2 regions of the Marinobacter sp. MMG032 genome follow, and region 1 is predicted to be linked to the other one. Evidence: predicted binding sites of a transcription regulator. Region 1 holds the regulator's gene; the other holds the start of a gene.

What was found. Region 1 encodes FliA, which starts transcription of late flagellar genes. Its sites were predicted from a motif close to CTAAAGTTTNNNNNNNNNNNGCCGNTAA; they were not measured.
Region 2: ABNF92_RS09210 (methyl-accepting chemotaxis protein) is a predicted target of FliA. The motif match lies at 4,422-4,449, and genes of this name have one in related genera.

The regions. Positions count from the first base shown of each region.
Region 1 covers NZ_CP157802.1:3,867,923-3,873,836, reverse strand. Annotated here, with positions in the region: gene ABNF92_RS17805 (chemotaxis protein CheA) at 1-1,497, opposite strand, end outside; gene ABNF92_RS17800 (protein phosphatase CheZ) at 1,514-2,299, opposite strand; gene cheY (chemotaxis response regulator CheY) at 2,320-2,703, opposite strand; gene ABNF92_RS17790 (RNA polymerase sigma factor FliA) at 2,866-3,609, opposite strand; gene ABNF92_RS17785 (MinD/ParA family protein) at 3,641-4,453, opposite strand; gene flhF (flagellar biosynthesis protein FlhF) at 4,521-5,831, opposite strand; gene flhA (flagellar biosynthesis protein FlhA) at 5,892-5,914, opposite strand, start outside.
Region 2 covers NZ_CP157802.1:1,978,758-1,984,671, forward strand. Annotated here, with positions in the region: gene potB (spermidine/putrescine ABC transporter permease PotB) at 1-158, opposite strand, end outside; gene potA (spermidine/putrescine ABC transporter ATP-binding protein PotA) at 151-1,266, opposite strand; gene ABNF92_RS09205 (TRAP transporter substrate-binding protein) at 1,408-2,478, opposite strand; gene ABNF92_RS09210 (methyl-accepting chemotaxis protein) at 2,586-4,262, opposite strand; gene ABNF92_RS09215 (CHAD domain-containing protein) at 4,488-5,840, shown strand; gene ABNF92_RS09220 (DUF393 domain-containing protein) at 5,824-5,914, shown strand, end outside.

The sequences.
Region 1 (5,914 bases):
ACGGAGCACTTCCGGATCCATACCGGCGCCATCATCCTCGATGAACAGCAGGATATGATCCCCCTCCTGTTCGGCAGACAGGGTTACCGTACCCTGGCGAGGCTTACCTGCTTTCTCGCGCACTTCCGGGGCTTCGATCCCGTGATCGACCGAGTTTCGAACCAGGTGAACCAGCGGATCAGACAGCGCTTCGACCAGATTCTTGTCCAGGTCGGTGTCTTCACCGTGCATCACCAGGTTGACCTCTTTCTTGAGGTTCCGGGCCAGATCACGCACAACCCGGGGGAACCGGCCAAACACCTTCTTGATCGGCTGCATACGGGTCTGCATGACGGCAGACTGGAGGTCGGTGGTGACCACATCCAGGTTGGACACGGCTTTGTGCATGTGTTCGTCTTCGCTTTCCGCGCCCAGACGCTGCAAGCGGTTACGCACCAGCACCAGTTCACCCACCATGTTCATGATGTCGTCGAGACGCTTGGTGTCAACACGCACCGTTGTTTCAGCCGCGGGCGCGTGTTCGCGGGCGGGCATCGCAGGGGTGGCAGCGCCTTTGGTCTCCGGCTTCCCGGGCTTCGGTGCCTCTGCTTTTGGCTTGGCTGGCTCTTTCGGCGCTGGCGGCTCTTTCGCTGCTGAAGGCTCTTTTGGCGCTGAAGGCTCCTTCGCACCCGCGGGCTTTTTCGGAGTGGAGGACTCTCCGCCGGCAGTCGGGCTTCCACCCTTGCCATGGAGATCGTCCAGCAGTTTTTCAAATTCGTCGTCGGTGATCAGATCGTCGCTGCCACCGCCTTCTGCCTTGGCCGCCGGCTTTTCTTCTTTTCTGACAGCCTCGTCCTCGCCCGCAGGTGCGCCGGCAAACTGCCCTTTTCCGTGCAGCTGGTCGAGCAGCGCCTCGAACTCGTCGTCGGTTATCTCGTCATCTCCGGAACCCTCCCGGTCACCGGAAGACGCTCCGGAGTCTGAAGCCGGTGCCTGTTCTTCGCTCTTTTCGTCCTGCAAGGCATCCAGAAGCTGTTCGAATTCGTCGTCGGTGATGTCGCCGCCATCCTCCGACGGTTCATTCTCTTCGTGTTCCGGCTGAGGGTCGGCGACAGGCGCTCCCTCACCCTCTGGCAGAGCCAGGGCATCGAGGCGGGCAATCAGTTCGTCCGGAGCCGGTGTTGGTTCCTCGTGATTGCGAACCTCTTCAAACATGGCATTAACGTTATCCAGGGCCTCCAGAACCACGTCCATCAGTTCGGAGTCCACCTTACGCTTGTGGTTGCGCAGGGTATCGAAAACGTTCTCGGCGGAGTGGCAGCAATTCACCAGCGCTTCAAGCTGAAGGAAGCCCGCGCCGCCTTTAACGGTGTGAAAGCCACGGAAAATGGCGTTGAGCAGATCACTGTCGTCAGGATGTTGCTCAAGATCTACCAACTGCTCTGACAGCTTTTCGAGAATTTCACCGGCTTCTACCAGGAAGTCCTGCAAAATCTCTTCATCAGCATCAAACGCCATGCGTTACCCTCTTTGTTCAGAAACCGAGACTGGACAACAGGTCGTCAACGTCATCCTGTCCCGAAACTACATCTTCACGCTCATCGGCCTTGATCTGGGGCCCGACGCCCTTCTCTGCAGATTCTTCCTTCTCTTCAATCTGGTGCACGGTGCCGGTGAGCTGATCCACATGGCTGGCCATCACCACCAGGCTGAGCATCTGCTCCTCAACCTCTTTTACCAAGGCGGTGACCTTCTGGATAACCTGGCCCGTCAAATCCTGATAATCCTGAGCAAGCAGGATTTCCGAAAGATTGTTGTACATGGTGTCAGCGTCGCTGGCCGTACTGACAAAAAAGCGATCAATCCGGCCGTACAGTTCCCGGAACTCCGCCGGCTGCATCTCCCGACGACGCAGACGTTGCCATTCGTCCCGCAAGGAGGCCGCCTCTTCCCGAAACGCGTTGGCCACCGGCATGGTTTCCTCAACCAGGTCCATGGTGCGGTTGGCCGCTTCGCCGGTCATCTGCACAACGTATTCGAGGCGATCGGAGGCGTCTGTCATCTTCGACAGCGCTTCCTGCTGTTCCGCGTTCCGGGGGTCAATCTGGAAGTTCCGGATGGCTTCGTGCAGGCTCCGGGTCAATCGCCCTACCTCGCGGTACAGACTTTGATCCCTGACCTCGCTGAGTTCATTGATCAGGGTCATGGCTTTGGCATAATCACCGGCATCAACACTCTCTGCCAGCTCTGCTGCCTGCCGCTGGAGCTTTTCGGTCACCTCCGGCTCAAGGCCCCGATGGTTCTTTTTGCTATCGCTCATGAGAGCCATCCGACCTCTGGTTACTGGATTCTTTCAAAGATTTTCTCAATCTTTTCCTTGAGCACAGCGGCAGTGAACGGTTTGACAACGTAGCCGTTCACGCCCGCCTGAGCCGCGGCAACAATCTGGTCGCGCTTCGCCTCAGCCGTTACCATCAATACCGGCAGGGTTTTCAGATTCTCGTCAGCCCGGACAGCCTTCAGAAGATCGAACCCGGACATGCCCGGCATGTTCCAGTCGGTGACCAGAAAGTCGTATTTGCCGCTCTTCAGCATCGGCAAGGCTGTGTTGCCATCGTCTGCTTCATCGGTGTTGGTGAAGCCCAGATCACGCAGCAGGTTTTTGATGATCCGTCGCATTGTGGAGAAATCATCCACAATGAGGATTTTCATGTTTTTGTCCAATGGGACCTCCAGTTAGTAACACCCGGAATTCGTTTGACCTTCGCGTTCAAAGTCTAGCAGGCCGCTGTTTAAACCGCTTATTGTCAGACCTTTGCTTCCGTTGTAAAGCATCGGTTACCAAAAACTACAGACTGCCCCTTCGCAGACACAGACTGAACGCAATCAGCTGTCCGGTTCCTGGCGCCAATCCGACAATCGCCCCCGAAGGCGCAAGGCAGCCTGGCTGTGAATCTGGCTGACCCTGCTCTCGCTGACGCCCAGCACGGCGCCTATTTCCTTGAGGTTCAGCTCTTCCTGGTAATAAAGGCTCAGAACCAGTTTTTCCCGCTCCGGCAGGTCTTCAATGGCCTCAGCCAGGCTTCGCCGGAAGGCATCGGAGGACAACCCCTCCAGAGGGTTATCCTGCGTCTCTGTCTGTTCTATCGGCAGCTCTCCGGATTCATTGAGCTCATCGAGGCTAAAAAGTCGGCCACTGTTGGAATCGGAAAGATAGGAATGATACTCCGCAAGCTCCATGCCCAGCTCCTCGGCCACTTCCTGATCCTGGGCTTCCCGGCCAAGCCGGTCTTCCACAGCCTTGATGGCCTGGGAAATGCGACGGGCGTTTCGATGCACGGAGCGGGGAACCCAGTCGCCCTTGCGGATTTCATCGACCATCGCCCCACGAATCCGGATACCGGCGTAGGTCTCGAAGGTGGCTCCTTTGGTGGAACTGTATCGCTGGGCAGCCTCAAGCAGGCCAATCATGCCGGCCTGCATAAGATCTTCAAGCTGAACGGAAGCCGGCAGGCGGGCCATCAAATGGAGGGCAATTTTCTTGACCAGCGGCGCGTGTTGCTCAACAAGCTGAGATGCCTTCTGCGCACCCGACTGGTTATAGATTCCGAGGTTTTTCGCCAATGTCATGTATCCGGTTTCTTGTTTGACTGGATCCGATTCAGACTTCGACGAGCCGCTCCACAAAGAATTCCAGATGTCCACGGGGTGAGGACGGCAACGGCCAGCTGTCTACCTTGTCGGCCAGAGACTTGATGGCCAGGGAGGCTTTCGCTCTGGGATAGGCATCCAGCACTGCCCTCTGTCTCTGGACTGCTTTCTTCACTGCCTCATCGTAGGGGACTATACCGACATATTGTAGTGCCACATCGAGGAAGCGCTCGGTGACCCGAGTCAGTTTTTCGAACAGATGCCGGCCTTCCTGCTCATTCCGCACCTGGTTGGCAAGAATGCGGAAACGATTGGTTCCATAATCCCGGTTCATCAGCTTGATCAGGGCGTAGGCATCGGTGATGGAAGTGGGTTCGTCACACACCACCAACAGTAACTCCTGGGACGCCCTGAGAAAGCTGACCACCGATTCGGAGATACCGGCGGCGGTGTCGACGATCAGGACATCGATCTGATCCCCCAGCTCGCTGAACGCATTAATGAGCCCGGCATGCTCCATGGGACTGAGCTGGGTCATCCGCTGGGTACCTGACGAGGCAGGAACGATCTTTATGCCGCCGGGACCATTTACCAGAACGTCCTTGAGGTCACAGTCGCCTGCCAGAACATCCTGAAGGTTACGGTTGGCGGTGATGCCCAGCAATACGTCGATGTTGGCGAGCCCAAGATCGGCGTCGAGCAGCACCACTCTCCGGCCTTTCTGCGCCAGGGCAATTCCGAGGTTGACCGACACGTTACTCTTGCCGACTCCACCTTTACCGCCGGAAACTGCAATCACCTGTACCGGATGTGCTCTGCTCATACTGTTTTTTGTCTCTCGCCACGTTTCGCCGGTGCGTTTCCGACGCCTGCTGTCAATCTGTCCGGTCTCAGGCGTGCTCTTTCAGGCCCTCTGCGACCGCCTGCTGTTGCTGGAGCGTTTTAAGCCGATCCACGGCCAGTCGCACCAGCGGAACAGCTTCTGCGTGGTGCAGATCTTCAGGAATCTTCTGCCCGTCTGTGTAGTAGGCTACCGGCAGACCGGTTTCCATGACAAAGCCGAGGGACTCACCCAGTGTCAGGGCCTCATCGATCTTGGTCATCACACAGCCCGCAAGATTTGCCATCTTATAGCAATGCCAGACGGATTTCATGATGCGCGGCTGACTGGTTGCCGAGACGACCAGGTGCGTTTTGACATTGTGATGGCTGCGAGCCAGTTCGGCCAGCTGTTCCTGATAACCTTTATCCGAACTTGTCAGCCCGGCAGTATCAATCAGAACCAGGTGACGGTCTGACAGCTCGTCCAGAATATCGTCCAGGCTGTGAGTCTCATCCACCACCCGAACCGGCACATTCAGGATACGACCGAACACGAACAGCTGCTCGTGCGCCGCCACCCGGTATCGATCGGTGGTAACCAGAGCCAGGGAGTCGGAGCCATGCTTGAGCACGTAACGCGCCGCCAGCTTTCCAATCGTGGTGGTCTTGCCGGAACCGGTAGGACCCACCAGCGCATAGGCGCCCCCCTCATCAAGCCACTCCATACGAGTGGTCCTAACGCCGGTGCAGAGCATTTTCAGGGACTGCTTCCAACCATCTTCCAGTCGCCCTGCCTTATGGCGACGGGAAATTGACCCTGCCAGCTCACTGCCCAGGCCGAATTCCTGCAGGCGCTCGGCCAGCCTTTGCTGAACAGCCGTGTTTGTGGAAACCACAGGGTCCGGCTGCGGGCGACCACCCTGCATCATATCCCTGAGGGAGCTGATCTCGGCGCGCATCTGTGCAAGTTCATCAGAATAGACATCCTTCGGCGCCTGGGGCTCAGCCACACTATCACTGAAATCGCCGCCGACCGTTTCCTGAACAGCAGCAAACGACGGACCTGAGTAGCTGGCTCCCTGGGAGGCACGCTTTTCCCTGACTTCACGGATGCGGTCACGGGATCGGCTCAATTCATCCTCGAGACGACGATGCTGGTCAGCCTGCATTTCTGCCAGGCGGGATCCGTTGGTGGCTTCTTCGGCCTGGTTGCCCAGGCGCTGGCGCGCCATGTTTTCGTCATAGTCCAGCGCCGTCACGATTTCGACACCACCGTCGACCCGACGGTTGGAAAGAATCACGGCATCCGGCCCCATCTGTTCACTGACCTGTTTCAGCGCCTCTGCCATGGTCTGAGCAAAAAACCGTTTTACTTTCATGATGCCTCTTCCTCCACCGGCAACGCCGTGCCGGCGCTGTCCGCTCTGTCATCCGCGCCGTTACTGGCCAACGGACGCCACGA
Region 2 (5,914 bases), 1.9 Mb from region 1:
TCCAGATTCAGGGGCAAGGACAGAAAGGTTGCCGGATCCCGGGTCATGACACTGGCGCCTACCACCAGGAGATTCGGTGCCAACACCAGAAACAGGAGCCAACCCCAGACCAGGATCAGGACGGCAGTTTTGAACGGCTGCTGCATAACGCTATGCATCGGCCGCAAGTTCCTCTTCCGTTGCGGTTTCGCCGGGCAGCAGCCATTCCCAGCCATCCACCCAACTGACCTTGACCGGCTCGCCCAGGCGGTAATCGAAGGCGGGATCGTCCTCATCAAAGAATTCGCTGGCCAATACCTCGGTGCCGTCGTCCAGGTGAATGACAGAATCCAGCGTGCTGCCTTTGTAGTTACGCTCGACAATCTTGCCCGCGACACCCTGCGCATCGGCCGGATCCAGCACCCGGATGTCCTCAGGCCGCAGCAGCACGCTCAAGGGCTGGCCTTCGCTTACCGCGAAGTCCGGTCGCCGCAGGGTTCGTTTGAGGCCAAAGACATCCACGGTAATAGAGCCATCGTGAACCGACTCGACCGTGCCGGGGAAAAAATTGGTTTCCCCCACAAACCGGGCGGTAAAGAGGTTGGCTGGCCGCTCGTAAACCTCCCGCGGAGTGCCGAGCTGCTGCACCAGGCCATCCTTGAGGACCACTACGCGATCCGACATGGACAGGGCCTCTTCCTGATCGTGGGTTACGAACACGAAGGTGATGCCCAGTTCTCGTTGCAGACGCTTCAGTTCCACCTGCATGGTACGGCGAAGCTTGTAATCCAGGGCCGAGAGCGGTTCATCGAGCAGTAGCAGCCTCGGCCGCTTGACCACTGCCCGGGCGATGGCCACCCGCTGCTGCTGGCCGCCGGACAACTGATGCGGCTTGCGGCGGGCAAAATCCTGCAACTGGACCATGGCCAGCGCTTCATCGACTCGCTGGCGAATCTCGTCCTTCGGGCGCTTTTCCATCTTCAGACCATAGGCCACGTTGTCGAACACCGACATGTGGGGAAACAACGCGTAATGCTGGAATACGGTATTGAGCGGACGTTTTTCCGGGGCAGTGTGGGTGAGATCTTGTCCCGCCAGGGTGATGCTGCCCTCATCGGGATGTTCGAAACCGGCCATCAGCCGCAGCAGGGTGGTTTTTCCGCACCCGGAAGGGCCCAGCAGGGTAATGAACTCGCCGTCGTAGATCTCAAGATCCAGACCGTCGAGCACCGTTTTGCCACCGAATTGCTTGGAAAGATTGCTCAGGGATAGCAGTGTCTGTTTCATCGGCGCTGCCCAAAGAATGAGCGGCCTATTTTTCCAGAAACCGACGCAAACAAAAAGGGGCGCTGGGGTATTACAGCCCCGGCGCCCCTTTGACTGACAAAGCCCTCAAGCCTTTGGCTGGCTCTCAGGTATTGTCAGGCTTCAGTCCTCAGCCACACTGTTCAGGTAGGCCTTGTCCGAAATGTTGGTCCACTGACGAACCTGCTTAAGGTAGTCGCGCTGGGACTCGATGATTTCCTTCGCCAGCGGATCGTTCTCAGCGGCCTCGGCCAGCAGCCGGTTGGTGGTGCTACGCAGGGCATCAATGACTTCCGGCGGGAACACCTTGTGGGTCACATCCGGGTAGTCTTCCTTCATCCGATCCCAGGCCACGCCACTCTGGTGGGTGCTCTGGATGTACATGTCATAGGCGGCGGTGCGCATGGCCACACGCAGGATTTCCTGAAGATCCTTTGGCAGCTCTTCCCAGGTCTTCTTGTTGATCAGGAACTGGACTTCCGCGCCCGGCTCCTGCCAGCCCGAATAGTAGTACTTGGCGATCTGATGGAAGCCCATCTGGAAATCCAGGGCGGGACCGACCCATTCAACGGCATCCACGGTGCCACGCTCAAGTGCGGTATAGAGCTCACCCGGCGGCAGGTTGGTCACGGCAACCCCCAGCTCGGACATGACTTCGCCGGCAAAACCGGGGGTGCGCATCTTCAGACCCTGCAGGTCTTCCAGCGAGTTGATTTCCTCGCGGAACCAGCCACCCATCTGGTTACCGGTATTACCGCCCGGGAAAGACAGCATGCCGTACGGCTCGTAGACCTTCTGCATCAGTTCCATGCCTTCGCCATGGTAGAACCAGGCGTACATTTCAGGCGCAATCAGTCCGAACGGGATGGTGGTGAAGTACATGGCGTTCGGGATGGTGCCCTTGTAGTAGTAGGACGCAGTGTGCCCCATGTCGTACTGGCCGTTACGCACCAGATCAAAAATCCCGAACGGCGCCTTGTGCTTGTTGGACGGATCTATACGAATCTGCAACCGGCCATCCGACATGCTTTCTGCCATGTCGGCCATGTGCTGAACCGTCTCTCCCAGTACCGGAGAGTTGGGCCCCCAGGTTTGCGCAAGGCGCAAGGTATAGTTTTCCTCGGCCACCGAGGACACGCTGAACACGGTAGCCGCAGCGGCCACGGCCGCAAACAGTGTTTTCCGGATTGTCATTGTGTTGGCTTCCATTATTGTTGGTATGAAAACAGGTATTTCTTTCGCGCAACCATCATAGCTTCCTCATGGTGTTCCGCCAATCGGCAGAACACCATGAATCCGGCTCAAACCTTGAACTGACCGACCAGCTCCCGAAGGCTCTCACCCAGGCGCGCCAGTTCGTGGCTGGCTTCGTTGGTCTGGTTTACGCCGGTATCACTGCGCTGGGCAGCATCGACAATGCGGACCACGTTCTGGTTGATTTCTTCGGCAACCTGGCTCTGCTGCTCTGACGCCGTGGCGATCTGAGTCACCTGGTCATGAATCTTGCCGACCGACGTTTCGATGGTTCGCAACGCGCTGGTTGCATGATTGATTCTTTCGACGGTTTCCGTCGAGCGGTTGCGTGATTTGTTCATCCGCTCAACCGATGCCTTGGATTCGGTAACAAAGCCGTCAATCATGGTGCGAATCTGATCAGCAGACTCGGCGCTGCGTTTCGCCAGCTGGCGAACCTCATCCGCAACCACTGAGAAACCACGCCCATGCTCACCAGCCCGTGCAGCCTCGATGGCGGCATTAAGGGCCAGCAGATTGGTCTGCTCAGTCACAGCATGAATGACATCCAGCACCTGCTGGATCTCATCGGACTTTTCCGCCAGGGCATTGATGCTTCGGGCGGTATCTTCAATCTCTTCGGACAGTTTGTTCACGGCGCCCTGAGCACTGCTGATGGTTTCGCCACCTTCCCGGGCCATGCGATCGGCGTCTGAGGCCGAACTTTCAACTTCATTGGCATTACCGGAAATCTGCTGGATGGTGGCGGCCATTTCGTTGATGGCTGAGGCAATCTGATCCGTCTCGGACCCCTGCTCCTGAACCGAAGCCCGGGTCTCGTTTGCAACCCGGCTCAGTTCTTCCGCTGCAGAAGCCACCTGGTCTGTTGTCGCGCCCACCTCACGCATGGTGTCCTGGATCTTGACCACGAAGGCGTTAAAACGCCGGCCCAGCTCGGCCAGTTCGTCATTGCCCTCGTCTGGCAGTCGCTGGCGCAGGTCACCCTCACCGTCGGCGATTTCCTGCATCATGTTGCTCACGCTCTTCAGTGGCCGGGTCACGCTACGACCCACGAAGATGCCGATTACCAGGGCAATCACAACCACCAGCACTGTCACCAGCAGGATAAAGCCCAGGGTTTCGGCCATACCGGCTTCAATTTTTTCGCGAGCTGCTGCTACCTGCCGATCAATGTCGGTAATGTAGACGCCAGCACCGATCATCCAGTCCCAGTCCGGGATGATCGTGGAGTAGGACATCTTGGGTTCTTCATTGCCAGAGGCCGGGTTCATCCAGTCATAGCCATAGAAGCCCTCACCGCGGGCCGCGTCGAAAAGATTGCCAACCAGTTTCCTGACAACCGGGTTTGACGTGGGGCCTTCTTTCGAAGGATCTGGAGCATACGCCAGGTTGAAAACATCCCGGGTGTAGGCGAATACGTAATTGGTTTCGTCAAAACGGATAGAACGCAGACGCGCGGCAGCCGCCTCCTTCGCCTCTGCTTCTGTCATTGAGGGGTCGTTCTTGGCCTCCAACACCACTGCCTCAGCAGCATCAATCAGGTTCTGCAGCCCGGTCTTGCGTGCTTCGAGAAGACTGGTCTCCAGGCGTTTGAGTTCGGCTTCTCCGTTCGCCTGAATCTGATTGGCGGTGATCCAAGCGAGGGTTGCCGCCGTTATCAGTACAGGCATCAGTACGGCGATAAGTAAGCGGCTTCGGATTTTTAACCGGCTCAGAACATTCATGCTTTCAAACTCCCGGGAACTTGCTATTGATGCGGATTATCCACAGACCAACTCAGGTGATCTGTTCCAGTTTGTTAAAAGAGATTTCACTGACTCTCTCTGCGCGTGTTCAGCGCTACGGATAAACGGACCTTCCGCCAATGTTTTCAGACAAGTAGAGTAACGGCAGTAACGTAAATGTCTTGAGCAAGCGTCAGACTAAAGGACCACTACGAAGGTAGGCCAATGAAGCACCTGTTTCTGGTACGCCATGCCAAATCCAGCTGGGCCGATGAAACGCTCTGTGACCGGGAGCGGCCACTGAACGCCCGGGGCGAGAGTCAACTGGTACCTCTGGGCAAGGCTCTGGAAGCAGCGGGCGCGTTCCAGGGCGAGATCTTCACCAGTGATGCCACCCGCGCCATCGCCACACTTGAGGGGGCAGTGCCTGAGATGGCTGCTCGCGAGCGCTGCCAGCATCTTGCCGAGCTGTACACCTTTGACTACCGGCGTCTGCTCGCCTGGCTGGAACATCGCGACGCTGATTCCGGAATCACGCTTGTAGGTCACAATCCTGCCTTGCTGGAACTGGCCCAGTGGCTGCTGAAACATCCTCCCGAACAGCTACCTACCGCCAGCTTCATTCACATCCGCCTCCCGATCAAACATTGGCACCAGCTAGACCGGGGCAAGGGCAAGCTGGTGGCTCTGATGACGCCACAGGATTACAGCTATGCCCACTTCGAACGGAAACTTAAAAAGAAAGCCAGAACCGAGGGAGACGACCCGGCAAGGGACATCCCCAAGGCCCTTCACCACCAACATGATCGGCTAAGGCAACTGGAGCGTGGTGTTATCCTGGGCCTGGACGACGAATTCCTGCACCAATACCGGATTGCGATTCGGCGCAGCCGGGCCATTGCCGAATCGGTGCAGGAAGTGACCGGTGACAAGACGCTGGCAAAAGCGGTTAAAACCCTGAAACGTCATGCCCGTGCGACGGGACCGTTACGCGATCTGCATGTTTTTCTCCAGGACTTGCCTGAATTGTGTGGCGACAATTCGGAAATCCGGGCAGCCCTGCAGATCTGGTTCGAACAGGAAACCGCCAACCGCCACAAAAAACTGGTCAAGCGCCTGCAGAGCAAGCGCTATCACGACAGCATGGAGCACTGGCTGAACCTCATTGAGTCCCGAAAGTTCCAGAAGTTGGCGGAGACTCTGAGGGCAAAAGACATCCGAAAGGCGGTGGAGAGCCGTATAAAAGGATTCAACAAATTGACCGCTGAGCTGATGCATACCTCCCCGGATGAGGATATTCATCGGCTTCGCAAGCAACTCAAGCGAATCCGTTACCTGATGGAGCTGGACTCGAAAACCTGGAAGTCCGAGCTGAAAACGATGAAAGCACGCCAAAAGCTGTATGGCCGCTTCCAGGATCTACATGTTCAGATCGAACTGCTTGACCAGTTCCGCAAGGCGGCCCCGGAGGTCTTACCCGCCGCCCTCGACGGGATTCTGGAAACCCTCGAAGAGCGCAAAGTGGACGCCCGGAAACAGATTCTGACCCTTGGAGGACTTGATGGAGCCCCGTTATGACACCCTGTTTTACGACGGACAATGCCCACTATGTGCCAAGGAGATTCGCACCTTGCGCAAACTGCAGCGTGGCA